DNA from 3 places in the Streptosporangium brasiliense genome. Region 1 is predicted to be linked to each of the others. Evidence: riboswitches for the same ligand, from Rfam matches in the RefSeq annotation. Region 1 holds a riboswitch; each other region holds the start of a gene.

Region 1 (9,662 bases):
CCGATGCGGGCCCCGGGCGAGCGGGCCGAGATCGGCAGGCCCCGCGACGAGGCCTGGGCCTCGGTGATCGTACGGCTGGCCCGCGGGCGGGCGATCGCGATCGACTACGCACACCCTGTGGACGACCGCCCGCCGTGCGGGACGCTGGCCGGTTACCGCGACGGGGCGGCCGTCGCACCCGTGCCGGACGGGTCGTGCGACATCACCGCGCACGTGGCCCTCGACGCCTGCGCGGCCGCCGGGGAGCGCGCGGGGGCCGTCACCACGGCCCTGACCACCCAACGGCAGGCGCTGCGCGCCCTGGGCGTCACCGGGACCCGTCCGCCCGTCGAGCACGCCCGCGACGACCCGCGCGGCTATCTCCGCGCCCTGGCCAGGGCCTCCCAGGAGGCGGAGCTGATCGCCGCCGAGGGGCTCGGCGGCTTCGGCTGGCTGTCCCAGGCCCGCCTCTGAGAAGGCCTGGCCGCCGCTCGGGAGCGCGGTGCCGTGGCCGCCGACGCGCTGGAGGAGAACGCCGAGCGCGTCGGAGCCGGTGTGGTGGTGCCACAGCACTCCTGGCCGGCGCGTCCCGGGGGCACCCGGTCTCCGGAAATCCGCCGGATCAGAGGCGAACTTCCGGCTCCTTGATCGCATCAAAGGGATGTCGCTCATCCAACTGACCGAAAAGCGGTGTTCTTCATGATCAAGTTTGTCCTGTCCGGTGCCGCCGTCGCCCTGCTCCTCTGCGGTGCCGCCGCCGCCCCCGCCTCCGCGTCCTCCACGCGGGAGATCCCCAAGGGCTTCCTGAAGTACGAGCACAAGGAGGCCCGGAACAAGGTCTTCAACTGGAAGGTCAGCGACCGGGCACAACCCCTCGCCCTGCTGACCGACTGCCCGGGGAAGCGGCCGAGTGTGCGCAAGGCCGAGGACTCCCGTACGGTCACCGCCAGAGGCGACAGCGACTACCGCTATGCCGAGCAGCTGGTCGTCATGCCGAGCCCCGAGGCCGCTCAGCAGGTCATGAAGGGGGTGCGGGCCGGGGCCGCGTCGTGCGCCACGAAGAAGCTGGCCGTCAAGACCCGGCCGATCGCGAAGCTCGGTGACGAGGCGTTCACCTTCAGCGCCCAGGACGTCACGGCGGACAGCCTCGGCGGCGCCGAGCGGGCCGTGGTGGTCCGACGGGGCAGCTCCGTTCTGCTGTACAGCGAGTTCACGGCGTACGGCAAGGTCGGCAAGCACGACTTCGGCGGGCTGCTGGCCGATGCCGGAGCGGTGACTCCCCGGCTCTGCCAGGCCGCGAAGGAGTGCTGAGGCGGCGGCTCGCCCTCGTCGGAACCGGGTCGGTCGCCCCCGAGGGGTCCGGGGGCGACCGTACGGCTCAGACCCGCACGTCGAGGGAGGTCAGTCCGCGGATGATGTAGCCCGGCCCCCAGGTGGGCTCGGCGGCGAGCTCCAGCTTCGGGGCCCTGCGCAGCAGCGCGCCGAACGACTCGGCCAGCTCGATCCGGGCCAGCGGGGCGCCCAGGCAGAAGTGGATGCCCGCGCCGAAGGAGATGTGCGGGTTGTCCGCCCGGCCCACGTCGAGGCGGTCGGGGTCGGCGAACACCTCGGGGTCGCGGTTGGCCGAGCCGAACAGCAGCGCCACCTCCGTGCCGCGCGGGATGTCCACCCCGCCCACGGTGATGTCCTCAAGCACCCAGCGCTCGAACATCTGCAGCGGGGTGTCCCAGCGCATCAGCTCCTCGATCGCCGTGGGCAGCAGGCCGTGGTCGGCGCGGAGCCGTTCCAGCTCGGCCGGGTTGCGCAACAGCGACCACCAGCCGTTGCCGGTGACGTTGACGGTGGCCTCGTGCCCGGCGTTGAGCAGCAGCACGCAGGTGCCGACCAGCTCCTCCTCGGTGAGCCTGTCGCCCTCGTCGGCCACCAGGGCCAGCGCGCTGATCAGGTCGTCGCCGGGGTCGGCCCGGCGGGCGCGGGCCAGCTCGATCAGGTAGTCGGAGAACTCCTGGGCCGCGCGCACCGCGGTGTGCTGGGCCTCGACCGACGGGTTGAGCTCGTACATCCCGCAGATGTCGGCCGACCAGGGCCGCAGCAGGTGCCGGTCGGCCTCGGGCACGCCGAGCATCTCGGCGATCACGGTCACCGGCAGCGGCTCGGCCACCTCGGCGATCAGGTCGCCCCCGCCGCGCTCGACGAACGCCTCCACCAGTTCCCCGGCGATCCGGGCGACCTTCGGGCGGAGCGCCTCCACCATGCGCGGGGTGAACGCCTTGGACACCAGGCGCCGCAGCCGCGTGTGGACCGGCGGTTCGACGTCGAGCATCCCGGCCCGGACCACCCGCCAGAACGGGTCCTGGAAGTCGGGGTCGTCCGGCCTGCCGAACTCGGCGTGCGTGGCGACGTGCAGGTAGGAGCGGCCGAGCCGGCGGTCGCGCAGCAGCGCGTTGACGTCGGCGTGCCGGGCGATCAGCCACTGGCCGGTCGGCTCGAAGAAGCTGACCGGCCGTTCCCGCCTCAGCTCGGCGTAGACGTCATAGGGGTGGGCGACGAATTCCGGATTCCAAGGATCAAAGCGCACGTAAGCATCGTAATGTTCGCTGCCAAACTTGTGAGCTACGAGGCGGCCGGCCCGGCCGTACGCGAGCTCCGACAGACCGAACGGATCAACGGGCACAGGCCGTCGGGAGGTGTTTCGCGGCGGACGCAGGCCGGCTGGAGGTGTTTCGCGGCGGACCTTCGGGGATCTCCGCGGGATCGACCCTCAAGCGGGCTGAATCCTTTTCCGCCGAGACTCCCTCTTATATGAGTACCGGCCTTATATGCGTACCGGCGCCACGGCCGGTCGACGGACAGGAGGTTCCCTTGACCACCATGATCGTTATCGCTGTCGCGGCAGTGCTCATCTGCGCGTGCAGCGTCGCGTTCCTCCGCAAGCGGGCCCGGTCCCGTGGCTAGGGCCTCCCGATCCCGGTGGCCCAGCCGGCAGCTGATCGCGGCGGCGCAGCAGGGAGACCAGGCGTCGATCGCCGCTCTGGTCAGCGGGTCCCACCCGCACGTGCGGCGGTTCGCCTTCTCGCTGTGCGCGAGTCCGCAGGACGCCGAGGACGCCGCCCAAGAGGCGCTCATCATCCTCTTCCGCAAGATCGGCACCTTGCGGGCGTCCGGCGCGCTGGCCTCGTGGATGTTCCAGATCGTGCGCAACGAATGCCTGCGCCGCGCCCAGTCGCTGGTGTGGCGGGCCGAACCGGCCCTTGACGGATCCTGCTCCTCCGCGGAGGACGAGGTGCTGCGGGGCCTCGAAGTCGACCAGGTCGCCACCGCGATCGCCGCGCTGCCGGCCGATCAACGCCTCGTGCTGATCATGCGTGATGTCCAGGGCCTGCCGGGCCCTGTCGTCGCCAGATCCCTCGGGCTGAGCAGCGCCGCCATGAAATCCCGGCTGCACCGCGCCCGGGCCGCCGTCCGCGGCGACCTGCAGACCCAGAACTGGGGAGGAATCGAATGAGAAGCACGAAGATGACCGGCGACGCGGGCTTCGCCAGCAGGTCCGTCTCCCGGCACCTGCTCCGCGGCGGGCTCGGGTTCGGTCTCCTGATCGGAGCCGTCGCGCTGGTCCCGACGGCCGGACCGGCCAGTCTGCTGCTGGCGCCGCTCGGCCTGGTTGCTCTGCGCGGCTGCCCGACCTGCTGGGCCATCGGACTGGTGCAGACGATCTCGATGGGCCGTCTCCAACGCTCCTGCGTGGACGGCCGGTGCACCCTGACGGACGGAACCGGCGGAGATCTCCGCCGGACGGCGGCGGACCGCACGGGAGCTTCGGCAGGCTGACGACACGCCCGCCAGGAACAACCGACGGACATTCCGGGACGCCATGGCAGGCGCGGGCCCGCGCCCCGATGCCGACGGGTGGTGGCGCCCCGATCTCGGCGACCGGCTCCGGGCCGCGCACCACGACAGGCCGGCCGCTTTCACGGCGAGGTCACCTGACCGCTGAGCCTCCACCGTGATCGGGATCCGGCTCCGCCACCCGGTCCGACGGTCCACGCACGCCCTGGTCCTGCGGGGACCCGGCCCGCTCGTCCGCCTCGTAGCGGTGGTGCAGCTCGACCGGCCCGTCCTCCTCGGGCACGCCCTTGGCCGCCTTGCCGCGCATCCGGATGTTCAGCAGCTCCACGACGAGCGAGAACGCCATCGCGAAGTAGATGTAGCCCTTGGAGATGTGCTGCTCGAAGCCCTCGGCGATGAGCACGACGCCGATCAGCACCAGGAACGACAGGGCGAGCATCTTGATGCTCGGGTGCTTGTCCACGAAACGGCTGATCGGGCCGGAGGCGAAGAGCATCACGACGACCGAGACGATGACGGCCGCGACCATGACGCCGAGCTCGTCGACCATGCCGACCGCGGTGATCACCGAGTCGAGGGAGAACACGATGTCCAGGACCATGATCTGGAGGATCACCGCGGTGAAGGAGGCGGCGACCCTGCCGCTGGCGTGACCCGACTTGCCCTCAAGGCTGTCGTGCATCTCGAAGACGCTCTTGCCCAGCAGGAAGAGGCCGCCGAGGATCAGGATCAGGTCGCGTCCCGAGATCGGATGGCCGAAGACCTCGAACATCGGCGCCGTCAGCTTCACCACCCACGACAGCGCCAGCAACAGCAGCAGCCGGCTGACCAGGGCGGCGAGGAGACCCAGCTTCCGCGCCTTGTCGCGCTGGCCGGGCGGGAGCTTCCCCGCCAGGATCGAGATGAAGATGATGTTGTCGATGCCCAGCACGATCTCCAGGCCGACAAGGGTGACGAACCCTATCCAGATCTCGGGATCAGTCACCCAATCCATCGTTCACTCCTCCGTCAGGCGTCAGGGGTCACTGCCTAGACGACTGGGCATCACCGTGAGTTCCTGAACAAGGATCACAACTGCGCATTTCAACGACTTGCGGAGCCCGGCCAGGAGTCGGTTATAGTTCCCCTGTAGGTCATGAGTGCCAGTGACAAGCCCCGGCTCGCTGGCCGGCAACCCTCGCGTCCGCGGCGGGGTGCCCCGGGTGAGGACCTGGTCCGGCACGGAGCGTGCCGGGCAAGCGCGGGCTCCACGCACCAACGCCACGGCTTGGGGTCCGATGACCTCCGAGGAGTTCTGGCGTGTCCGCACTGACGATCTTCACCTCCGCCCCCGCCACGTCCGTGACCGTCCCCGCCACCCGCGCGTCCGAGGACCGGCGGATCCCCGCGGTGCTCGGCTCGGACCTCCAGGTCCCGGTCAGGGGCGGCAGGCTCGTCCCCTACGCCAACCTCGACTACGCCGCCAGCGCGCCCTGTCTGGAGCCGGTGAGCGCCGCCGTCGCCGCCGCGCTCCCGGCCTATTCCAGCGTCCACCGCGGTGCCGGGTACGCCTCCCAGCTCACCACGGCCCGCTACGAGCAGGCCCGGCACACGGTCCGCGCCTTCGTCGGGGCGCGCCCCGACGACTCGGTGATCTTCACCCGGAACACCACCGACGCGACCAACCTGCTGGCCCGCAGCCTTCCGGCGGGGACCACCGCCGTGGTCTTCGACACCGAGCACCACGCCTCGCTGCTGCCCTGGGCCGACGCCGTACGGCTCGCGCCCCCCGCCTTCCCGGGCGAGGCGGTCCGCGCCGCCGACGAGGCGCTGGCCGGGATCCACGGCCCCAAGCTGCTGGTCGTGACCGCGGCCTCCAACGTCACCGGCGAGCTCTGGCCGATCGCCGCCCTGGCCCACATCGCCCACCGCCACGGCGCCCGCATCCTCGTCGACGCCGCCCAGCTCGTCCCGCACCGCCGGCTCAACCTGACCGCACTGGACCTGGACTACGTGGTCTTCTCCGGCCACAAGCTCTACGCCCCCTTCGGCACCGGCGCCCTGGTCGGCCGGACCGACTGGCTGTCGGAGGCGGAGCCGTACCTGCGGGGCGGCGGCGCGGTGCGCTCGGTCGACGGCGACGGGGCCGAGTGGCACGACGACCCCGAGGCCCGTCACGAGGCCGGCACCCCGAACGTCCTGGGCGCCATCGCCCTGGCCGCCGCCTGCGACGCCCTGAGCGCCACCGGCTGGAGCCCGCTGCTGCGCGAGGAGGAGCGCCTCATCGGCCGCCTCCGCGCCGGCCTGGCCTCCGTCGAGGGTGTCCACGAGCTGTCCCTGTGGGGTCCCGACCACCCCCGCGTCGGCATCGTCTCCTTCGTGGTGGACGGCTTCACCGCCCGCGAGGTCGCCGAGGCCCTGTCCGGCGAGTACGGCATCGGCGTGCGCGACGGCAAGTTCTGCGCCCACCCCTTCGTCCGTCACCTCCTCGGCGCCAAGGACGGCGGCTGCGACGACGTCACCGCCTCCGCGGTCCGCGCCTCCATCGGGATCGGCACCACCGAGGAGCACGTCGACCGTCTGGTCGCCGCTCTGCGGGACCTGCTGTCGCGGAGCTGACGTGACAGCATGGCCCTATGACTGAGCGTCGTGCCGGAGGCGCGCCCCGGGAGATCAGCGTAGGGATCGGCGCCGGAGCGGACGCCGTGCACGGAGTGCGCGGCAAGGAGCTCGCGACCGAGGACATGGTCCTCAACATCGGGCCGCAGCATCCGTCCACCCACGGGGTGCTGCGGCTGCGGCTCACCCTGGACGGGGAGCGGATCAGCGCGGCCGAGCCGATCGTGGGCTACATGCACCGCGGCGCGGAGAAGCTGTTCGAGGTGCGCGACTACCGGCAGATCATCGTGCTGGCCAACCGGCACGACTGGCTGTCGGCGTTCGCCAACGAGCTGGGCGTCGTGCTCGCGGTGGAGCGGATGCTCGGCATGGAGGTGCCGGTCCGGGCGGTCTGGATGCGCACGCTCCTGGCCGAGCTCAACCGGGTCCTCAGCCACCTGATGTTCCTCGGCTCCTATCCGCTGGAGCTCGGCGCGATCACCCCGGTCTTCTACGCCTTCCGGGAGCGCGAGACCCTCCAGGCCGTGATGGAGGAGATCTCCGGCGGCCGGATGCACTACATGTTCAACCGGGTCGGCGGCCTCAAGGAGGACGTGCCCGAGGGCTGGACGGACCGCGCCGGGCGCGCCGTCGCGGACGTGCGGCGGCGGCTGCCCGACATCGAGCACCTGATCGCCGGGAACGAGATCTTCCTGGCCCGCACGGTCGGGGTGGGCGTGCTGGACCGGGAGACGATCATGCAGTACGGCGTGAGCGGCCCGATCGCCCGCGCCTCCGGGGTCGACCTCGACCTGCGCAGGGACGAGCCCTACCTCGCCTACGGCGAGCTGCCGGTGCGGGTCGTCACCCGGACGGCCGGAGACTGCCACGCCCGGTTCGAGGTGCTGCTGGAGCAGGTGAAGGTCTCCCTGGACCTGGCCGACGCCTGCCTGGAGCGGCTCCGGGAGCTGCCGCAGGGGCCGGTCAACCAGCGCCTGCCCAAGGTGCTCAAGGTGCCCGAGGGCCACACCTACGCCTGGACCGAGAACCCGCTCGGCATCAACGGCTACTATCTGGTCTCCCGCGGCGAGAAGACCCCCTGGCGGATGAAGCTCCGCTCGGCCTCCTACAACAACGTCCAGGTGCTGCGCGAGATGCTCCCCGGCCACCTGGTCTCCGACATGGTGGCCATCCTGGGGTCGATGTTCTTCGTCGTGGGCGACATCGACAAGTGACGCACGGGCCGCGCCGCCCCGGGGCTAGCGGTCCTCCTCCGAGGAGTCCTTGGGCACCTTGCAGCAGTATTCGAGGTAGAGGGCGGCGCAGACCAGCACCACGCAGCCCACGAACGAGCCGCCGGCGATGAGGAAGTCGCGGCGGGGCACGCCCTGCTCCAGCAGGTCGGCGGTGTAGATCGTGAACCCGGCGAAGACGCCGCCGAAGATCGCCCCGCCGTACGCGGAGGCCTTGGCGAGGGCCGCCAGCCGGGCCACCGCCAGCGGCTCGACGGGTTTGGTGTCGCCCTTGCGCTCGATCCTGGCCTTCGTCATCCACCCGCTGTAGATCTCGCCGATCGCCAGCAGGAGCACCGTGGGGATCGCGGTCCACGGCACGGTCGGCAGGGACGAGTAAAGAGGCTTCAGCAGCGCCCAGGTGATGATCGCGAACACGACGACGAGACCGACGAGCACGCCGGGACGGGTCGGCTTCAAATGGGCCTCTGCAGCGTCAGATCGGCACGCAGCCGCACGTAGTCCTGGTCCAGCCCGGCCAGCAGGTCCTCGACCCTGCGCCCGGCCAGCACCGCGTCCGGATCGGCCCGCAGCCACGGCACCAGCACGAACGCGCGCTCGTGCGCCCTGGGGTGCGGCAGCGTCAGCTCGGGGTCGTCGGCGGTGACGTCGCCCACGGCGATCAGGTCGACGTCCAGGGTGCGCGGCCCCCACCGCTCCTGGCGGACCCTGCCGAAGGCGTTCTCCACCCCCTGGGCGCGCTCAAGGAGCGTCCGGGGTCCCAGGGTGGTCTGCGCGATCACCACCGCGTTGAGGTAGGGGCCCTGCTCGGGGCCGCCGAACGGGTCGGTCTCGTATACGGGCGAGACCGCGACGAAGTCGAGCTCGGGGGCGTCGAAGAGCGCGTCGAGCGCGCCCTGCAGCGTCTCGAACCGGTCACCCAGGTTGCTGCCGAGCGCCAGCACGACCTTCATCCCCGGCTCCGGGTGATCGTCACTACCACGTCGTCGAACGGCAGCGGGATCGGCGCGGCCGGCTTGTGCACACTGATCTCCGCCGACAGCACCTGCTCGCGCGCCAGGCAGACCTCCGCCAGGCGCTGGGCCAGCGTCTCGATCAGGTTGACCGGCTCGCCCTCCACGACCTTCACCAGGTCCTGGGCGAGCTCGCCGTAGTGCACGGTCCTGGTGAGGTCGTCCCCGGCCGCCGCGGGCGCCGTGTCGAGGAAGAGCGTGGCGTCGACGACGAACTCCTGGCCGAGCTCGCGCTCGGCGGCCAGCACGCCGTGCCGTCCCCGTGCCCGCAGGCCCTTGACGCTGATCCGGTCTGTCACGCGGCTTCCTCTTCTTCCTCGTCCTCGTCGCCCTGCAGCACCGGCGAACCGTGGTGCAGCCAGAGCCGCCAGCCCGCCGCCGTCCTGATGAAGGTGTTGCTCGCCACCACCTTGCCCGCGGCGAAGCTGGAGTCGCCCTCGTCACCGGCGGTGAGGATGTTCTCCTCGCAGGTGAGAATGGCCACATCGCCCAGGACCATGACGCGGACGTCGGTCAGCACGAACTGGATGTAGGGGGTGTTGGCCATGATGAGCGCCCAGGAGCGCAGCACCTCCTGGCGGCCGTTCACGATCGGCCACCCCGGGTGCACGCAGCTCACCTGCTCGCCGTCGACGTCTTCGGCCCAGATCTCGGTCATCCTGTCGAGATCCGCGTTCTCGATGGCGGTGTAGAACGCCTGGTTGACCGTCTCGACAGCGGTGGTGTCGACGCTCATGCTCTCGCTCCCTGGACTGCGGCAGCCACGCGGACGGCGTCCGCGTTCGGGCGTACGTCGTGCACTCGCACACACCATGCCCCCGCCTGGGCGACGAGGGCGGTCACGGCGAGCGTGGCGTCATCACTGCGACTGAAAGGACGCGGGGTGCCGTCCGGGTCCGCCAGCAGCCGGCCCAGGAATCGTTTCCGCGAGGCCCCGATGAGCAGCGGGTGGCCCAGCTCGGCGAGCCGGTCGACGCCCGCCAGCAGGGCCCAG
Region 2 (9,662 bases), 310 kb from region 1:
GCCGCCGTGGGTGACGGTACGGGCGGCGCGGTCCACCTCCGCGCCGAGCACCGTCTCGCAGCAGTCCATGAAGGCCCCGGCCCAGCGCGCGGTCAGGAACCCCGCGTGGTCGGCGCCCAGGATGCCTTCGAGCAGTTCGATCCCGACGCCGTCGGGGAGCAGGTTGAAATACTCCGGCGGCGCCCACGGGGTGTGTGAGAAGTGGGCCACCCGCAGGTCGGGCCGCTCGCCCCGCAGCATGGCCGGGACGAGGGTCAGGTGGTAGTCCTGGACCATCACCCTGGCGCCGTGCGCCGCCTCCTCGGCCAGCGCCGTCGCGAACGCCTCGTTGTACGCCTGGTAGGACTCCCACTCGCGGCGGAACCTGGCGTCGAAGTGCGGCCTGTTGGGGGTGTCGTACAGGAGGTGGTTGACGAACCAGAGAGTGGAGTTCGCCACCGCGTTGTAGGCCCGGTGGAAGATCGTCGGGGGGATGTCGAGCATCCGCACCGCCCCGGTGTCGTAGCCGGCGTGGTCGAGCCGGCCGCCGGGCGCCAGCCGCGCCGCGCTGCGGTCGCCGTCGGACAGCGCGGCGCAGACCCAGAGCATGTTGAGACCCTTGGCGACCTCCGCCAGCCCCGAGACCAGGCCGCCTCCGCCCCTGCGCATGCTCAGGGAGCCGTCCTCGGAGAGCGTGAACGAGACGGGACCGCGGTTGGAAGCCACCAGGATCGCGTTCATCAGACCCCCTCGCCTAGGGACATGCTTGTCCCGAAGGTTAACCAAACATAACCCTCGACCGTAGGATGTCGAGCGACTGTGACCGGTGATGGGGGCCCTTGATGGCGCTGGACGAGACGACCGAGGAACTGGCCCGTATGGCCGCCGGGGGTGACCACCGCGCGCTGGGTGAGCTGCTGAAGCGGATCGAACCGGACGTGCTCCGCCACTGCGGGCGCATCCTGCCCTACCGGCAGGACGCCGAGGAGGCCTCCCAGGACACGCTGCTGGCGGTGGCCCGCAACATCGGACGCTTCGAGGGGCGGGCCCGGTTCACCACCTGGCTGCACATCGTGACCGCCAACTGCGCCCGGACCACCTACCGGTCGCTGAAGCGGCGCTCGGCCGAGCAGAGCTCCGACGAGCTGCCGCTGCAGAAGCCCGATGTCGCCCGGGTGAGCGTGATCGCCGGGTCCCGGCTGGACCTGCTCGACGCGATGGAGGCGCTGGAGGCCGACAAGCCGGAGCTGGCCCAGGCGCTGGTGCTGCGCGACATCTGCCAGCTCGACTACAACGAGGTGGCCGAGCAGCTCGGCATCCCGCTCGGCACCGCCAAGTCCCGCATCCACCAGGCGCGTAAATACGTCCAGGGCGCGCTGGGCGACGCCTACGGGTTCTGAGACCCCGGCGCGGCGGCCGGGTCCGGGGACGGCGGGACGGTCCGGGGCCGGGGCGGGCCCGCGTGCGCCCGCGCGGTCCGGGGCGCACCGGCGGGGCGTTCGGAATCGTCTCCCGCGTGGCGTTCGGCTTCTACGGCCTTGAGTGGCAACGCCTGAATTAAGGTGGCGTTGCCCATGTCGCACGATCAAGCGGCGATTGGGGCGCTCTCCCCCCTCATGCCCGGAAAGCTGAGGTCGAGGAGAGACCCATGTCCCACAGACGTCCCCTTGCGGCGGGGTGTGTCCTGGCGCTCGCCGCACTTGCCCTGACGGCCGCCCCAGCCGTCGCCAGGCACCGGACGGCGGACAGCCCGGTGGTCCCGACCGCCTGGAACCCGCCGCCGGGCATGATCGAGGCGCTTGAGCGCGATCTCGGTCTCAGCCGGGAACAGGTCCACGCCCGCCTGGCCAACGAGGCCCGCCTGGCGCCGGTCGAGGAGGACCTCCGCCACCGGCTGGGCCCGCACTTCGGCGGCTCCTGGTTCGTCGGGACCACCGCGCAGGTCCTCGTGGTGGCCACCACCGACCCCGCCGACATCCCCCAGATCATCGCCGGCGGCGCCCGGCCCGAGGTCGTCGGCACGTCGATGACGAAGCTCGTGTCGACCAAGAAGAAGATCGACGAGGTTCTGCTCGGCCGCCCGAAGGGCGGGACGGTGAGCTACATCGACGTGAAGACCAACAAGGTCGTCGTCCTGTCCAAGGAGACCTCGGAGACCGAGGTCATCATGAAGAGCATCGACATGGACGGGGCCGTGGTGAGCGTGCTGCCCTCCGGCGAGGACCCCCGGCCCTTCTACGACCTGGTGGGCGGCGACCCCTACTACATCGGCACCGTGCACCGCTGCTCGATCGGCTTCTCCGTGACCCGCGGAGCCCAGAAGGGCTTCGTCAGCGCCGGCCACTGCGGCAAGGTGGACGAGACCACCACCGGTTTCAACCGGGCGGCCCAGGGCGTCTTCCGGGGGTCGACCTTCCCGGGCAGCGACTTCTCCTGGGTTGCCGTGAACGCCAACTGGACGCCCAAGCCGCTGGTGAACAACGGCAGCGGCGGCACCGTGCGCGTCAGAGGCTCCAGGGTGGCCATCGAGGGCGCCTCGGTCTGCCGGGCCGGCTCCACCACCGACTGGCACTGCGGCACGGTCCTGCAGCGCGACGCCAGCGTCGCCTACCCCCAGGGGAGCATCTACGAGCTGACCCGCACCAACGTGTGCGCCGAGCCAGGCGACTCCGGGGGCTCCTTCGTCTCCCAGGACCAGGCCCAGGGGGTCACCTCCGGCGGCTCCGGCAACTGCACCACGGGCGGCGTCACCTACTTCCAGCCGCTCGGCGAGATCCTCACGACCTACGGCCTCACCCTGGTGACCGACGGCGGCAGTCCGCCGGCCGCCGCGGCCTGCAAGGGTTACCCGAAGAACGTCACCGGCAGGCTGAGCGCCGGTCAGGGCGCCTACCAGCCCGACAACCGCTACTACCGGGCGAGCGTCACGGGCCTCCACTCCGGCTGCCTGGACGCCGCCGACGGCGTCGACTTCGACCTCTATCTCCAGAAATGGGGCGCCCTCGGCTGGCTCACGGTCGCCCTCTCGGAGGGGCCGGGCCCCGACGAGAAGATCGATTACACCGGCACGCCGGGTTACTACCGCTATCGCGTGTACGCCTCACGCGGCTCCGGCCCCTACGCCCTGGGCTTCAGGGCGCCGTGACGGCCCGGCCGCCGGGTCGGGTGCCCGGCGCGGCGGCCTCCCGGACGTCGTGATCTCGGCGAACTGTCCGCCAGGTAACACATTACATCTCAAACAGTGAGACGGTTGGTCAGGATGGAGGCAAGCCGGGGTAGAGTGCGTAAGACCTGCTCGCCAGGTTCCAACTGAATATTTGCTCATCCAGAGGGGTGGAGGGACCGGCCCTGCGAAGCCCCGGCAACCCTCCCGGTTCAAGACTCGTGATCTGACGAGGTCGGCCGGGACAGGTGCCAATTCCGGTCTGCGGCCAGGGTGGTCGCAGACGAAGATGAGGGAAAGGCCTCGCTTCATGGCGCTCGCAAGCACTGAAACCACCACCTCGCTCGACTTCGGCCCCGCCGCGGCCCTGTCCTGCCGCGAATGCGGCGCCCGCTACGACCTCGGTCCCAGCTTCGCCTGTATCGAGTGTTTCGGGCCCCTTGAGATCGCCTACGACTTCGGGCGCGTGACCCGGGAGCAGATCGCCGAGGGGCCGACGAACATCTGGCGCTACCGCTCGCTGCTGCCCGTCCCCGCGGACGTGGCCGCCAAGCCCAACATGGCGCCCGGCTGGACCAAGCTCGTCAAGGCCGACAACCTCGCCCGTGAGCTGGGCATCCGTTCGTTGCACGTGAAGGACGACTCCGGCAACCCCACCCACTCCTTCAAGGACCGCGTGGTGGCCATCGCGGTCGAGGCGGCCCGCAACTTCGGCTTCCACACCCTGTCCTGCTCCTCCACCGGCAACCTGGCCGGCGCGGTGACCGCGGCCGCCGCCCGGGCCGGGCTGGACGCCTGCGTGTTCATCCCCGCGGACCTGGAGCAGGCCAAGATCGTCATGGCGTCGGTCTACGGCGGCAGGCTCGTCGGCATCGAGGGCACCTACGACGACGTCAACCGCTTCTGCTCGGAGCTCATCGGTGACGAGCTGGGCGACAAGTGGGGCTTCGTCAACGTCAACCTCCGGCCTTACTACGCCGAGGGCTCCAAGACGCTGGCCTACGAGATCGCCGAGCAGCTCGGCTGGCGGATCCCCGACCAGATCGTCATCCCGGTCGCGTCCGGCTCCCAGCTCACGAAGATCGACAAGGCGTTCAAGGAGCTGATCGCGCTCGGTCTCGTCGAGGACCGGCCATACAAGATCTTCGCCGCCCAGGCCGAGGGCTGCTCCCCGGTCTCCGCCGCCTACAAGGCGGGCCACGACGTGATCCGCCCGGTCAAGCCGGACACCATCGCCAAGTCGCTGGCGATCGGGAACCCCGCCGACGGCCCCTACGTGCTGGACATCGCCCGGCGCACCGGCGGCGCGGTGGAGGACGTCACCGACGCCGAGATCGTCGACGCGATCCGGCTGCTGGCCAGGACCGAGGGGATCTTCGCCGAGACCGCGGGCGGCGTCACCGTCGGCGTGCTGCGCAAGCTGGTCGCCTCCGGGCGGCTCGACCCCGAGGGCGAGACCGTGGTCCTCAACACCGGCGACGGCCTCAAGACCCTCGACGCGGTGGCGGACCAGGCGCGTCCCACCGCGGTCATCCGGCCGTCTCTTGACGCATTCCGTACGGCTATCGCCTAGAAACTTGTGAAAGGGACTGAATAATGAGCGTTTCTGTGCGGATTCCGACGATTCTCCGGACCTACACCGGCGGCTCGGCCGAGGTGACCGCGGAGGGGGAGACCCTCCGGGAGGTTCTGCAGAAGCTCGATGCGGACCACCCCGGAATCGGCGCCCGCATTCTCGATGAAACGGGCAAGATTCGGCGTTTTGTCAACGTCTATGTCGGGGATGAGGACGTCCGTTTCGCCGACAACCTCGACACGGCCACGCCGTCCGGCGTCCAGATCTCCATCATTCCGGCGGTCGCGGGGGGCTGACCCCCGGCGCCTCCGCGCGCCCACCCCGCCTCTCCCTGACACCCGCACGCGGCCCGGCCGCGTGCGGGTGTCGTGTTTCGCGGGGAAGATCGCCTCTGCTGACCTGGGGATATGATGCAATTTTTAACCAATTAATCGTACCGGCAAAACTCTGCTCCGCCCCTGAATGCGTATGTAAAGGGGTAGTTTGCTGATTGACTCTGTTGCCCTATGGTGTCCCACAGGTATGGTCGAGAACGATCGACGTAGGCGATGTCTACGCCTCGGAGATTGAGGACTTCGCGAGAGGAATGGGCGGCGTCCTCAAGTCCAGTAAGAGGAGTCAGAAGTGGCGCAAGGCACCGTCAAATGGTTCAACGCGGACAAGGGCTACGGCTTCATCGCGGTAGACGGTGGTAAGGATGTGTTCGTCCATTACTCCGCGATCATGATGGATGGCTATCGTGCGCTCGAGCAGGGCCAGCGGGTCGAGTTCGAGATCACTCAAGGCCAGAAGGGCCCCCAGGCGGAATCCGTCCGGGCGGTCTGACGCACCCCTTTCCGTCCATTCGTCGGGAAATGTCGGCGGATCCCGCGGCAGCGCAGTCCGCGTGGATCTTCCGGCGGTCGGCCCGGCTCGCCGCGCAACCGGCGGGCCGGGCCTTCGCCGTGAAGGCGGGACCTCGTTCTAAGCTGGGTGCAGGTCAGGGCCCCACAGCTTGCACTCGGCAGGGTAGAGTGCTAAACAGTTCGTTGGCACTCCCTGTTGGAGAGTGCCAACCCTGGATCGAGACGATGGGACCCGCCGAACGGAGTCGCGGGTCCACATGCCGTCGCGGGCGTCGGCTCGATCTGGTGCAAGCCACCCTGCGTTTGGGAGGTCTAGCCGTATGGCAGCCAAGATGATCGCGTTTGACGAGGACGCCCGGCGCGGTCTCGAGCGCGGTATGAACCAGCTCGCGGACGCCGTCAAGGTGACCCTCGGCCCCAAGGGCCGTAACGTCGTCCTGGAGAAGAAGTGGGGCGCCCCCACCATCACCAACGACGGTGTCTCCATCGCCAAGGAGATCGAGCTCGAGGACCCGTGGGAGAAGATCGGGGCCGAGCTCGTCAAGGAAGTCGCCAAGAAGACCGACGACGTCGCGGGTGACGGCACCACCACCGCCACCGTGCTCGCCCAGGCCCTGGTACGCGAGGGTCTGCGCAACGTCGCCGCCGGCGCCAACCCGATGTCGCTGAAGAAGGGCATCGAGGCCGCCGTCGAGCGCGTCAGCGAGGAGCTCTCCAAGCTGGCCAAGGACGTGGAGACGAAGGCGCAGATCGCCTCCACCGCCTCCATCTCCGCGGGCGACCCGCAGATCGGCGAGATGATCGCCGAGGCGATGGACAAGGTCGGCAAGGAAGGCGTCATCACCGTCGAGGAGAGCAACACCTTCGGCCTGGAGCTTGAGCTCACCGAGGGCATGCGCTTCGACAAGGGCTACATCTCGCCTTACTTCGTGACCGACCCGGAGCGTATGGAGGCCGTCCTCGACGACCCCTACATCCTCGTCGTCAACTCCAAGGTCTCCGCCAACAAGGACCTGCTCCCGGTCCTCGACAAGGTCGTGCAGGCCGGCAAGCCGCTGCTGATCATCGCCGAGGACATCGAGGGCGAGGCCCTGGCCACCCTGGTCGTCAACAAGATCCGTGGCCTGTTCCGCTCGGTCGCGGTCAAGGCTCCCGGCTTCGGTGACCGCCGCAAGGCCATGCTGGGCGACATCGGCATCCTGACCGGCGCGCAGGTCATCAGCGAGGACCTGGGCCTGAAGCTGGAGTCGACCACGCTCGACCAGCTCGGCCGCGCCCGCCAGGTCATCGTCACCAAGGACGAGACCACCATCGTCGACGGTGCCGGCGACGCCGAGCAGATCGCCGGCCGGGTCAACCAGATCCGCGCCGAGATCGACAACACCGACTCCGACTACGACCGCGAGAAGCTCCAGGAGCGCCTCGCCAAGCTGGCCGGCGGCGTGGCCGTCATCAAGGCCGGCGCGGCGACCGAGGTCGAGCTCAAGGAGCGCAAGCACCGCATCGAGGACGCGGTGCGCAACGCCAAGGCGGCCGTCGAGGAGGGCATCGTCCCCGGCGGTGGCGTGGCGCTGCTGCAGGCCGGCGCCAAGGCCTTCGACAAGCTGGAGCTGCTGGGCGACGAGGCCACCGGTGCCGCGATCGTCCGCAAGGCTCTGGAGGAGCCGCTGAAGCAGATCGCCGTCAACGCCGGCCTCGAGGGCGGCGTCGTGGTGGAGAAGGTGCGCAACCTCACCCCGGGTGAGGGCCTGAACGCCGCCTCCGGCGAGTACGTCAACATGTTCGAGTCGGGCATCATCGACCCGGCCAAGGTGACGCGTTCGGCCCTGCAGAACGCGGCGTCCATCGCGGCGCTGTTCCTGACCACCGAGGCCGTCATCGCCGAGAAGCCCGAGAAGGCCGGTGCCGCTCCCGCCATGCCCGGCGGCGGCGACATGGACTTCTAAGTCCGGAGCTTTCCCAGAAAGAGGCGTCCCCGGTGTCCGGGGTCGCCTCTTTCCGCGTTCACCGGCGCCGCCGGTCGAACACCCGCCACCGCGGCGGTGCGCCGTTGTCCGTCCGGGCGCCACCCTTCATCAAAGGGACGGGTCACCCATCAAAGGGGCGGGTCTCCCGTCAAAGGGGCTCGTGTCCGCCGGATGAAGCCGTTCAGCCGGGCCCAAAGGGCCGAACAACGTTCTTTTCTACGCGGCCGGCAGCCGGTCAAGACGCCGTCCCGGCGGGGAAACGCGGTCCGCGCGGGAATCGCGGGCAATCGGGCCGGGTGTCCTAACTCAGGGCCTTGACCCAGCGCGACCACTGCGGCTGGGGAGCATAACCGGCGGCGCCCCAGGCGTGATGGGCCAGGACATTGTCGTGCAGGACCATGGCGTCGGCGCGGAAAGCGGCGAATTGCGCGAAACGCTGCTCCGCGGCCCGGATCAGGGCGGTCCCGATCCCCTGGCGGCGGCGGCCGGGGGCCACCGCCAGCCGGTAGAGGTGGGCGCGCCAGCCGTCCCAGCCCGCGATCAGGGTGCCGGCCATCTCCCCGTCGACCTCCGCGATGAGAACGGCCTCGGGGTCGCGCTCGATGAGCGCGACCACCTTGGCCGGGTCGTCGTGCCGGTCGGTCCCCTCGGCGGCTCCGAGCCAGAAGGACAGCAGCGCGTCGACGTCGTCGAGCTCCCCATATCGGACATTGATTCCCATGGGCCGGAAACTAGCAGAGCTGCGCGGGGAGCTCCCTGGTGTGCAGGACGGTCAGGGAGGTGACCGCCCGGGTCAGGACCACGTAGAGGCGGGCCAGACCGCGCGGCTCGGCGTCCACGATGTCGGCCGGTTCGACCACGATGACGTGGTCGTACTCCAGACCCTTGGCCAGGGTCGCCGGGATGACCAGCAGGCGGTGCTCCTCCACCGAGTCGGGGCTCAGCACGCGGTGGTCCAGCTGGGACAGCGACTCCGACACGGCCGCGACCGAGGCGTCCGGGACGATGACGCCGATCGACCCCTCCCGGGCGAGCGCCTCCCGTACCGCCTGCCCGAGCGCGGCGGCCGGGTCGGGGGCGGGCCGTACCGACAGGGAGCCCAGGCCGGGACGGAGAGACCGGGGGGCGGCCAGGCCCGGGGCGACGGCGGGCAGCAGCCTGGCGGCGTAGTCGAGCACCTCGCGGGGGACACGGAAGCCGAGCGTCAGCTCGGTGACCGCGCCGTCCTCGAAGCCCAGGTGGGTGAGGACCTCGCTCCAGGAACGGGCCGACCAGGGGGTTGTGCCCTGGGCGAGGTCGCCCAGGACGGTGGCCGAGCCGGTACGGCAGCGCCGGCCGAGGGCGCGCAACTGCATCGCCGACAGGTCCTGGGCCTCGTCCACGACCAGGTGCCCCAGCGGCGCGGTCCGTTCGATCAGGTCGCCGAGCTCGTCCATCAGCGCGCCGTCGGCGGCCGACCACTTCGCCGAGCGGTGGGACTTGGCCGGTCTGGCCCACAGGAGCAGGGCCTGCTCGGCGGCGGTGAGGTCGTCCTTGGCGGCGGCGGCGAGGAACTCGGGGTCGCTGAAGAGCCGGTGGAGCACCTGCTGGGGGGTCAGCTTGGGCCACACCTGGTCCACGAGCTGCTTGACCGGCTTGGAGCGCGCCACCGCGTCCTGCACCCGGTCGTCGGGGGACTCGCCGCGCTGCTCCATCCGGACGAGCACCAGGTGGGCCAGCCGCTGGGCGAGGGCCGCCCGGCCGGGGCCGTAACGGGTGGTCCCGCGGAGCGCGGCGACGACCTCGCGGACCTCGTGGTCGGCCACCCGGTAGCGGTTGACGCCCTTGGTGAACAGCACGCCCTCGGTGGGCTTGACGATGTGCATCCACAGGGCGCGCCTGAGCACCGGCGCGATCCTGGCGTCTCCCTTCACCGCGCTGACCGCGGGGTCCTCCGGGGCGGAGTGGTCGCCCAGGATCCCGGCGACCGTGGTCTGGTCGACCTTGACCTCGCCCAGCGCGGGGAGCACCGAGGAGATGTAGGACAGGAAGGCCCGGTTCGGGCCGACGATCATCACGCCGGAGCGGGCGAGCTTCTCCCGGTGGGTGAAGAGCAGGTAGGCCGCCCGGTGCAGGCCGACGGCGGTCTTCCC
Region 3 (9,662 bases), on a different contig from region 1:
CCGGCTACGACGGCGCCTACCTGCGTGACGAACATCCGTTCGCGGTGGAGGACCCGATGTTCAACGGGATCTGGCTGGCCTCCTGCCAGGTGCTCGCCGAGCTGGCCCCGCTGGCGGGCGCCGACCCCGGGCCGCACCGGGAGGCGGCCGAGCGGATCCGTGCGGGGGTGCTGGAGCGGCTCTGGGCCGACGGGGTCTTCCGCGCCCGGGATCTGCGCAGCGGGCGGCTCAGCCCCGTCTGCACGGTCGGCGGTTTCGGGCCGATGCTCGATCCCGGCCTGTCCGCCGACCGGGTGGAGAAGCTGGTGGGCGTGCTGGAGTCGCCCCGGTTCATGGGTGCCGCGGGATACCCGGTGCCGAGCTGCGAGATCCGTGCGCCGCAGTTCGACCGGTCCTGCTACTGGCGGGGGCCCTCCTGGGTGAACACCAACTGGCTGCTCCGGCGCGCGCTGGCCGTACACGGCCTGACGGGGCCGGCGGGACTGCTCGGCGCGGGCACCCTGCGCCTGGTACGGCAGGCGGGCTTCCGCGAGTGCTTCGACCCCTTCGACGGCAGCGGCCGGGGCAGCCGGGACTTCTCCTGGTCGGCCGCGCTCACCCTCGATCTGCTCGCGGATAACGTGGACGCATGAAGCTCTTCAACCGTATGCCCGCCGAGGTCCGCGCGGCCGTCGCGCCGACCGACCGGGTGCTCACCTACGCCGAGGGGCCGGACGGCTACGTGATCGCCACCGACAAGGCGCTCTATCTGGGCGGGGTCAGGCTGCCGTGGTTCCAGGTGGACCGCGGCGTGTGGGACGAGGAGGGGCTGACGGTCGTCACCACGGCGGGAGGGTCGCACCGCGCGCTGCTGCCCGAGCCGGGGCGGATCCCCGAGGCCGTGCGGGAGCGGGTGACCGCCTCCATCGTGGTGAACCAGTACGCCCCGCTGGACGCGCGCGGGGGAGTCCGGCTGGTGGCCAGGAGGACCGGGGACGACCAGATGATCTGGGAGTTCGTCTTCGACCCCGGCATGGACCCCACCGACCCCGGCCTGCGGGCCCTGGCCGAGCAGGCGCTCGAGGAGACGCGCCGCAGTTTCGGCGTCTGAGCGCGGGCGTAGGCCCGAGCCCGGACAGAGACCTTGGTCCGGGCAGAGATCTGAGCCCGCGCGGAGACCCGAGTCCGGACGGGCGTCCGGACGCGGGCGGGCGTCCGGGCTCGGGCAGGAGCCCGAGCCCGGGCCGGCGGTCTCGACCCGGACGTGCGGAAGGCCCCCGCGGGGGCCTTCCGTCCGTCAGGGGTGCCCGTCATGGGTGTGGAGAGGTGGCCCGGTCGTCCTCCGGCCAGCCGGTGCCCGTCTCGTCGTGCTTGTCGGCCTGCCAGCCGTTGTCCGAGTGCAGGAACGGCAGCCGGTTCTTGGCCGCATGGGTCACCTTCGTCTTGGCGGCGCCGGTGACCTTCGAGACCCGGGCGCCGACCAGGCCGGCGGTCTCCTGCACCCTCGGACTGTCGGACACCCGCAGGGCCATCCGCTTGATCTGCTCGTAACGCTCCCGCCCGGCGCGGCTCCCCAGGATGTAGCCCACAGCAAGACCCACCCCGAACATCATCCGGTAACGCATCTCCACCTCCACAGCCATGCTCCGCCGGACCCTACCCGCGGATCGCGGGTCGTTTCCGACCTACCCCGGTGTAGCGATGCGACACACACGCTCAGAGTGCGCTAATCTATTCCTGCGCCGCAAGGAGCGGGGAAAACTTCCCGGTCAGAGCGGCGCAAAGCACGATCCCGTGTAGCTCAATCGGCAGAGCAGCCGGCTGTTAACCGGCAGGTTATAGGTTCGAGTCCTATCGCGGGAGCAACACACAGAAGGCCCCCGGAGCCCAGCTCCGGGGGCCTTCGGCGTGCTGTGGCCCGATTCGGGAGACAAATCCTCCCTGGCCGTAGAAGATGTCAGATACCGCGTCATGTATCGCTATGCTCGCCAGTCAGCGAGGACGGCGCGGTTGCCGCGGAACACAGCGATCGCAGTGGGGCAGGGCCGCTGCACACAGGGCACCGCGCCGCCCGGAACGGCCGACCGTGCCCGTGAGCACGCATGGGTGGTTGTTCTGTGCTGATCTGGCGGAGGTCTCGGCGTCGTGCACCGGATCTGATGGGCGGTGTCCGGCGCGCGGTGGCCAAGTTCTTGAGGGCGAAGGAGCCTGTCCCGGTCGTGCAAGAGATCGATATCGCGGCGGCCGCGGACTTCCTGAGGTTGTTCCACGCCGAGAACCCCGAGGCGGGGCCGGTGGAGGCCCGCATGCGCGAGGTCCAGATCGAGATCTACCGGACGGGGAGCTACACGCACACCCCGGAGGAGCTCGCCTTCGGCGCCCGGGTGGCCTGGCGCAACAGCTCCAGGTGCATCGGCCGGCTGTACTGGCACTCGCTGCAGGTGCGTGACCGGCGCTGGGTGAACACGGCCGAGGAGGTGGCCGTGGAGTGCGTCAACCACCTGAGGGAGGCCGCGCCCAACCGCAAGGTCCGGCCGACGATCACGGTGTTCGCCCCCGACCGGCCGGGCAGGCCGGGCCCGAGGATCTGGAACGAGCAGCTCATCCGCTACGCCGGGTACGCGATGGACGACGGGTCCGTCGTCGGCGACCCCCGGTATGTGGACTTCACCACGATGGTGCGCAAACTCGGCTGGCCCGGCGGCCCCGGCACGCATTTCGACGTGCTGCCGCTGGTCGTCTCGGCGGGCGGCGGCTCGCCGCTGATGTTCGGCGTGCCCGCCGACGCCGTGCTGGAGGTGGAGCTCACCCACCCGTCCTACCGCTGGTTCGAGAAGCTCGGGCTGCGCTGGCACGCCGTACCGGCGATCTCCAACATGTGCCTGGAGATCGGCGGGATCCACTACCGGGCGGCGCCGTTCAACGGCTGGTACATGGGCAGCGAGATCGGCGCGCGCAACCTCGCCGACATCGACCGCTACGACCTGATGCCGATCATGGCCCAGCTCCTGGGCCTGGACACCTCCACCGACCGCTCGCTCTGGCGCGACCACGCCCTGGTTGAGCTGAACGTGGCGGTCCTGCACTCCTTCGACCAGGCCGGGGTGACGGTGACCGACCACCACACCGAGTCGCGGCGCTTCCTGACCCACCTGGCGCGCGAGGAGAAGGCCGGCCGGGTCTGCCCGGCCGACTGGAGCTGGATCGTCCCGCCCATCTCGGGCTCGGCCACGCCGGTCTTCCACCGCTACTACGACGAGGCGGAGCTGTCGCCGAGCTACGTCCACCACCCCGATTCCGTGGAGCGGGGGCTCGGCCGCTGGCCCGTGCCGGGGTGGTGACGGAGGGCGGGACGGCGCGGCGGCGGGGCGGGGGCGTTGCGGAGAAGCTGTAGAACATGATTCGGTATGGTGGCCGGGTGAGGAGGGCGCGGAATGATGGACCTGGTGCTGTCGTCGGTCGAGCAGGGCGTGCTGACCCTGACGTTCAACCGGCCCGAGCGGCTCAACGCCTGGACCGACACGATGGGGCGGCGATACTTCGACCAGCTCGCCGAGGCCGAGAAGGACCCGGAGGTCCGGGTGATCGTCGTGACCGGGGCGGGGAGGGGCTTCTGCGCCGGCGCGGACTTCCAGACCCTCAACGCCATCCAGGACGGCTCCTACGAAGGGGAGCCGGACAGGCGGCCCACCACCTTCCCGGCCACCATCGGCAAGCCGGTCATCGCGGCCGTCAACGGCGCCTGTGCCGGGCTCGGCATGGTCCACGCCCTGGTCTGCGACCTGGTCTTCACCGCCGCCGAGGCCAAGTGGACGACCGCCTTCGCCCGCCGCGGCCTGATCGCCGAGTACGGCCTGTCGTGGATCCTGCCCAGGCTCATCGGCCAGGCCCGGGCCATGGACCTGCTGCTGTCGGGCCGCACGTTCACCGGGGCGGAGGCGTACCGGCTGGGCCTGGCCGGCCGGTCGGTGCCCGGGGAGAACCTGCTGGAGGAGACCCTGGCCTACGCCCGCGAGCTGGCGACGCACAGCTCGCCGGCGTCGATGGCCGTGATCAAGCGCCAGGTCTGGGGCGACTGGGACCGGACCCTGGAGGCGTCGGAGTCGGCCGCCGTGCGCCTGATGGCCGAGTCGTTCGGCCGCCCCGACTTCGCCGAGGGCGTGGCCAGCTTCGTCGAGCGCCGCGCCCCCAGGTTTCCGCCCCTGTAAGCCCGCCCGCCGCCGGGCCTCGCCCGCGGCGGTGGCGCGGGGCGGTCAGGTCACGTGGGACAGCCAGTGGGGGGCGGTCCTGAAGGGGGCGGCGCCGGTGGTGACGGCCTCCATCAGCCGGGCGGCCGTGGCGCGGGCGTTCTCGATGACCTCGGGGGGATAGGCGTAGCGGACCTGGTGCTCCTCGAACTCGTCCTCGTCGTCCAGGAGGATCCGGCCGTCGCGCATGCGCAGGACGTCGAGGTCGAGGTCGACCATGGTCACCTCGCCGTCGCGCCACTGGGGGACGGTCGAGATGTCGCAGTAGATCTCGACCCTGTTCGGCTCGGCGTTGAAGGTGGCCGTCCACCAGGCGTCGCGGGGGAAGAGCATCACGAACGCGTCGGTCCAGGTCACCGGCGGCTCGTCGCCCTTGCTGCCGGTGGAGCCGGCGACGCAGCCGGTCCAGACGCCGTGCTCGTCCTCGCCGAGGAGCAGCGCGGGGTGGTGCCAGTGCAGTGAGCCGTCGTATTTGCGGTAGACCACATTCACGATCTCGCGTGTCATCCCCCGACCATAAGGGTTGACAGAGATCTATGTATTTCCTACCTTCTAACTAGGTTAAGAGTGTCAGTGCAGAGCCCCGGCTCACTGACCGGCAACCCTCGCACCGCGGCGGGGTGCCCCCGGGGGAGACCTGGCGGCACGGTCGGCGTGCCGCAAGCGCGGACCCCTCAACGGGTCACCGAGGCATGCCTGGGAGCAGTACATGTCCGAGATCACACTCAACTACGCCGGCCCCGTCGACCTCGACGCCTACGGCCGCTACCGGCCGGGCGACCGGCCCGGCCCCCGCTACCCCTTCCAGGGGCGGATCACCGCCGACGGCGCCGGCGAGTTCCCCGCCGAGCCGGGCCGCTACCACCTCTACGTCGCGGCGGTCTGTCCCTACGCGCAGCGCGCGGTGATCGTGCGCTCGCTCAAGGGACTGCAGGACGTGATCTCGCTGTCCTACGTGGACGACGAGCGTGACGGGCGCGGCTGGGCCTTCCGCGAGCGGCGCGGGGCCGACCCGGTGAACGGCTTCACCACGCTCCGCGAGGCGTACGAGGCGACCGAGCCGGGCTTCGACGGCCACGTCTCGGTGCCGGTGCTGTGGGACAGGGCGGGCGGGCGGATCGTCAGCAACGACTTCCCCGACATCACGATCGACCTGGGCACCCGGTTCGGCGGCGACCCGGAGATCGACCTCTACCCCGAGGAGCTCCGGCCGGACATCGACGCGCTCAACGCCAGGATCTACGAGTACGCCAACACCGCGGCGGGCCGCGTCGCCTCGGCCGCCGGCGAGACGGAGTACGGCCAGGCACGTCAGGCCGTGATCTCCTTCCTGGAGGAGCTCGACGCCCGGCTCGCCGACCGCAGGTTCCTGTTCGGCTCCGGGATCACCGAGGCGGACGTGCGGCTCTGGCCGACGCTGCTCCGCTTCGACCTCGCCGACAACCCCTCCGCCAGGATCAGCGAGCGCCCGCTGACCGCCTTCCCGAATCTGTGGGCCTACGCCCGGGACCTCTACCGGCACCCCGCCTTCCGTGACAGCACCGACTTCTCCGCGATCACCTCCCCGGCCGCCACGGAGACCGACCCCTGGCGGATCCCGGTCGAGCCGCTCCACGCCGACTGGGACGAGCCGCACCGCAGAGCCGCCGTATGAGCCCCGCGAGCGCCGCGACCCCCGTGCGGCCGGGCGAGGAGATCGCATGAGCGCCTCCGTCGCCGTCGTCGGCGCCGGGCCGACCGGGACCTGCCTGGTGGAGCGGATCTGCGCCAACGCGGCCGACCTGCTCGACTGGCCGTCGCTGGACGTCCACGTGATCGACCCCTACCCCCCGGGCGGCGGACGGGTCTGGCGCAGGGAGCAGCCCGAGCTGCTCTGGATGAACTCCACCGCCGCCGACGTGACGCTGTTCACCGACGCGTCGGTCCAGTGCCGGGGCCCGATCCGCCCCGGCCCCTCGCTGGCCCAGTGGCTCGGCGGCGACCCCGGCAGGTTCGCCTCCCGGCCCGTCCAGAACGCCTACCTGTCCCACGTCTTCCAGCAGGCGGTCGACACCGCTCCACGCGGCGTCCGGGTGCACGTCCACGCGGCCCGCGCGCTGGACCTCACCGACGTCCCCGGCGGGCAGGTCGTGACGCTGGAGGGCGGCCGGACGATCGAGGTGGACGCGGTGATCCTGGCGCAGGGGCACGGCGACGTGATCCCGACCAGGCAGGAGCGGGCACTGGCGGAGACGGCCGCGGGCAGCGGGCTGCACTACCTGCCCACCGGCTACGCCGCCGACCTCGACCTGGACCGGGTGCCCGGGGGCGAGCCGGTGATCGTCCGGGGCATGGGGCTGGCCTTCGTCGACCTGATGGTGCTGCTCACCTCGGGCCGGGGCGGCCGGTTCGTCCGCGAGTACGACGGGGAGCTCGTCTACCTGCCCAGCGGGCGGGAGCCGCTGCTCCAGGTGGGCTCGCGCCGCGGCGTGCCGTACCACTCGAAGACCGGATACCCCTTCCGCGGCGCCCGCCCGCCGGTGCCGCGCTTCCTCACCGCGCAGGCGCTCGGCGAGGGGCCGTGGAACTTCCGCAGGGACGTGTGGCCGCTGGCCGCCAAGGAGCTGGGCCACGCCTACTACCACGAGCTGCTCACCGCCCACCCGGAGCGGGCCCGGACGGGCTGGGCGGAGTTCGAGGAGGCGTACGCGGCCGAGGAGTGGCGCAGTCCCGGGATGCGCGCGCTGATCCGCAGGGCCGTACCCCGGCATCTGGACCGGCTGGACTTCGACCGGCTGGACCGGCCGCTGGAGCGGATGCGGTTCGGCGATCCGGCGGGGCTGCGCAGGTGGATGCACGGCTACCTGGGAGCGGACCTGGAGCGGCGCTCCGACCCCGCGCACAGCGCCGACCACGCCATGATCCTCGGGCTGCTGTCCGTCTACGGCGTCCTGGCCGAGCTGGGCGTCTCCGACCCCTGGTTCCACGGCTTCTTCAGCTACGTCGCCAGCGGTCCGCCCGGCCCCCGGCTGGAGGAGCTGCGGGCGCTGGCCAGGGCCGGCGTGGTCACCTTCCTCGGCGCGGACCTGAAGGTGGAGCACCGTGACCGGCGGTGGCAGGCGCACAGCCCCACCGTCCCCGGCACGGTGGCGGCCCGGACCCTGATCGAGGCCCGGCTGCCCGCGCCCAGCGTGAGCCGGGCCACCGACCCGCTGATCTCCGCGCTCCGCGACCGGGGCGAGATCGACGAGGACTCCGGGCTGCTGAAGGTACGGCCCGCCGACCGCCGCCTGCTCGACCGCTCCGACACCCCCCACCCCCGCAGGTTCGCCTTCGGCCCCTGGGTCGTGGGCGGCAGGGCCACCGGCGGGTTCGCCCGGCCCGGCCTCAACGCCCCGCTCTTCCGGCACGCCGACGCCCTCGCCCGGATCGTGCTGTCCGAGGCCGTCACCACCCAGATCCGACACGTCGCCTGAGCTGTCTGCCGCCCGAGCTGCCTGTCGCCTGAGCTGTAAGGAGAGAAGAACGTGAAAGTCCGATGGGGCGCCCTGACGCTGACCGCGGTGCTGGCGCTCGCGGCGTGCGGGGCCGAGACGGAGGCCCCGACAGCCGCGGCCGGCGGCGGGGGCGGCGGGTCGCTGGTGTGGGCGGTGGAGACGCAGCCCATCACGTTCAACCCCCAGCTGTGGGGCCAGAACAAGGCCCGCCTGCTGGTGCACAACCAGTTCGACTCGCTGGTCGCCCGGGGCAAGGACGGCGAGTTCCTGCCGTGGCTGGCCAAGTCCTGGGAGGTCTCCAAGGACGGCCTGACCTACACCCTCCACCTCCGCGACGACGTCACCTTCCACGACGGGGAGAAGTTCGACGCCGCGTCGGTGAAGGCCAACTTCGACCAGTTCCTGGCACCGGGCTACAACCCGGCGGTCGCCGCCGTCCAGCTCCGTAACTTCGGCAGGGCCGAGGTGGCCGGCCCGCACACCCTGAAGATCACACTGAAGGCGCCGGACGGACTGTTCCTGGACTTCCTGTCCTCGCCGTACGCCGGCCAGATCTCCCCGAAGTCGCTGAGGAACGCCAAGGACCTCAAGGCCGGCGGGGTCGACGTCGTCGGCACCGGGCCGTTCGTCCTCGACCGGTTCACCCCGGGACAGGAGGTCCACTACAAGCGCAACCCCGACTACGGCTGGCCGCCCGCCGGCTCGGCCCACCAGGGGCCGGCGCACCTGGCGGAGGTGACCTACCGCTTCCTGCCCGAGGCCGCCGTCCGGGTCGGCGCGCTCACCTCGGGCCAGGTCCAGGTGATCGAGGGCGTGCCCGCCACGGAGATCGCCCTGATCAAGGGCGACCCCCGGTTGAAGCTGGAGACCAGCCTCAACTCCGGCAGCGCGTTCTCCTACTACTTCAACCAGTCGCACCCACCCTTCGACGACAAACGGGTGCGCGAGGCCTTCCGGGACGCCGTCGACGTCGACGCCGTCCTCAACTCGGTCTACCAGGGCACGGCGGAACGGGCCTGGAGCATCATCGGCCAGGGCAGCCCGCAGCTCTACGACGCCTCACTGGAGAACACCTTCGGCAACGACCCGCAGCGGGCGGCCAGGCTGCTCGACGAGGCGGGCTGGGACAAGCGCGACGCCGAGGGTTACCGGGTCAAGGACGGCAGGCGGCTGACCGTGCGGGCCGTCAACTCCGCCCCGTTTGTCCGCGACCGCCGCGACATCCTCGCCCAGGCGATCCAGGCGGCGGTCAAGCAGAGCGCCGGCATCGACTTCCAGGTCAAGCTGGTCGACCAGGGCACCGCGCAGAAGGCCTACGACGACAACCAATATGACGTCTTCGAGAACTCGCGCGGCGACACCGACGCCGGGGCCGCGCTCAACCTGATCCTCCCCAAGGGCGCCGCGATCAACCGGACCCACTTCGCGGACGCCGGCCTGGACAGGTTGCTCACCGAGGCGTCGGCCAGCTCCGACGCCGCCGAGCGCAAGGAGCTCTACGCCAAGGTGCAGAAGCTCGTCGCCGACGAGGCCCTGCTCCTGCCGCTCTACGTGCCGGCCGACCAGATCGCCTACAGCGCCTCCGTAACCGGGCTCACCTTCGAACCGGTCTCCGGCACCCCCAACAGTGCTTATGACATCCGGACAGGGACATGAGCACCCTCACACTCACCCGGCGGCGGGGGCTGGCCGCCGCCGGGTGGCTGGGCCCGGTGGCCCGGCGGCTCGGATCCGGCGTGGCCGTGCTCTGGGCCGCCGCCACCGCGGCCTACGTCGCGCTGCTGCTCGCCCCGGGCGACACCGTGGACGTCCTCATCGGCGACGGTCTCGACACCCCCGAGCGGAGGGCGCAGATCATCGCCGAATGGGGGCTGGACCGCTCGGCCCTGCAGCAGTACGGCGACTATCTGATCCGGCTGCTCCAGGGCGACCTCGGCCACTCCTACATCCTGCAGCGCGG

What was found. Region 1 has a riboswitch for S-adenosylmethionine ahead of J2S55_RS18090 (aminotransferase class V-fold PLP-dependent enzyme). Riboswitches for the same ligand answer to the same signal wherever they lie in the genome.
Region 2: it holds a riboswitch for S-adenosylmethionine, as region 1 does, so the genes downstream of both, thrC (threonine synthase) here and J2S55_RS18090 (aminotransferase class V-fold PLP-dependent enzyme) in region 1, are expected to answer to the same signal.
Region 3: it holds a riboswitch for S-adenosylmethionine, as region 1 does, so the genes downstream of both, J2S55_RS03595 (glutathione S-transferase C-terminal domain-containing protein) here and J2S55_RS18090 (aminotransferase class V-fold PLP-dependent enzyme) in region 1, are expected to answer to the same signal.

The regions. Positions count from the first base shown of each region.
Region 1 covers NZ_JAUSRB010000002.1:2,008,858-2,018,519, reverse strand. The annotation lists gene J2S55_RS18120 (SAM-dependent methyltransferase) at 1-453, shown strand, start outside; gene J2S55_RS18115 (hypothetical protein) at 679-1,290, shown strand; gene J2S55_RS18110 (cytochrome P450) at 1,358-2,557, opposite strand; gene J2S55_RS18105 (RNA polymerase sigma factor) at 2,927-3,484, shown strand; gene J2S55_RS18100 (hypothetical protein) at 3,481-3,807, shown strand; gene J2S55_RS18095 (TerC family protein) at 3,959-4,819, opposite strand; SAM riboswitch class IV at 4,957-5,072, shown strand; gene J2S55_RS18090 (aminotransferase class V-fold PLP-dependent enzyme) at 5,125-6,423, shown strand; gene J2S55_RS18085 (NADH-quinone oxidoreductase subunit D) at 6,441-7,637, shown strand; gene J2S55_RS18080 (DUF3180 domain-containing protein) at 7,662-8,114, opposite strand; gene folK (2-amino-4-hydroxy-6-hydroxymethyldihydropteridine diphosphokinase) at 8,111-8,608, opposite strand; gene folB (dihydroneopterin aldolase) at 8,605-8,967, opposite strand; gene J2S55_RS18065 (nuclear transport factor 2 family protein) at 8,964-9,404, opposite strand; gene folP (dihydropteroate synthase) at 9,401-9,662, opposite strand, start outside.
Region 2 covers NZ_JAUSRB010000002.1:2,320,522-2,330,183, forward strand. The annotation lists gene J2S55_RS19480 (alpha,alpha-trehalose-phosphate synthase (UDP-forming)) at 1-720, opposite strand, end outside; gene J2S55_RS19485 (RNA polymerase sigma factor) at 822-1,379, shown strand; gene J2S55_RS19490 (S1 family peptidase) at 1,628-3,124, shown strand; SAM riboswitch class I at 3,298-3,438, shown strand; gene thrC (threonine synthase) at 3,453-4,715, shown strand; gene J2S55_RS19500 (MoaD/ThiS family protein) at 4,739-5,014, shown strand; gene J2S55_RS19505 (cold-shock protein) at 5,343-5,543, shown strand; gene groL (chaperonin GroEL) at 5,884-7,509, shown strand; gene J2S55_RS19515 (GNAT family N-acetyltransferase) at 7,832-8,251, opposite strand; gene J2S55_RS19520 (HelD family protein) at 8,262-9,662, opposite strand, start outside.
Region 3 covers NZ_JAUSRB010000001.1:808,803-818,464, forward strand. The annotation lists gene J2S55_RS03560 (MGH1-like glycoside hydrolase domain-containing protein) at 1-632, shown strand, start outside; gene J2S55_RS03565 (hypothetical protein) at 629-1,090, shown strand; gene J2S55_RS03570 (YtxH domain-containing protein) at 1,290-1,604, opposite strand; tRNA gene J2S55_RS03575 (tRNA-Asn) at 1,770-1,842, shown strand; gene J2S55_RS03580 (nitric oxide synthase oxygenase) at 2,199-3,320, shown strand; gene J2S55_RS03585 (enoyl-CoA hydratase) at 3,414-4,187, shown strand; gene J2S55_RS03590 (ribonuclease FAU-1 family protein) at 4,233-4,733, opposite strand; SAM riboswitch class IV at 4,786-4,898, shown strand; gene J2S55_RS03595 (glutathione S-transferase C-terminal domain-containing protein) at 4,936-5,880, shown strand; gene J2S55_RS03600 (FAD/NAD(P)-binding protein) at 5,927-7,681, shown strand; gene J2S55_RS03605 (ABC transporter substrate-binding protein) at 7,733-9,358, shown strand; gene J2S55_RS03610 (ABC transporter permease) at 9,355-9,662, shown strand, end outside.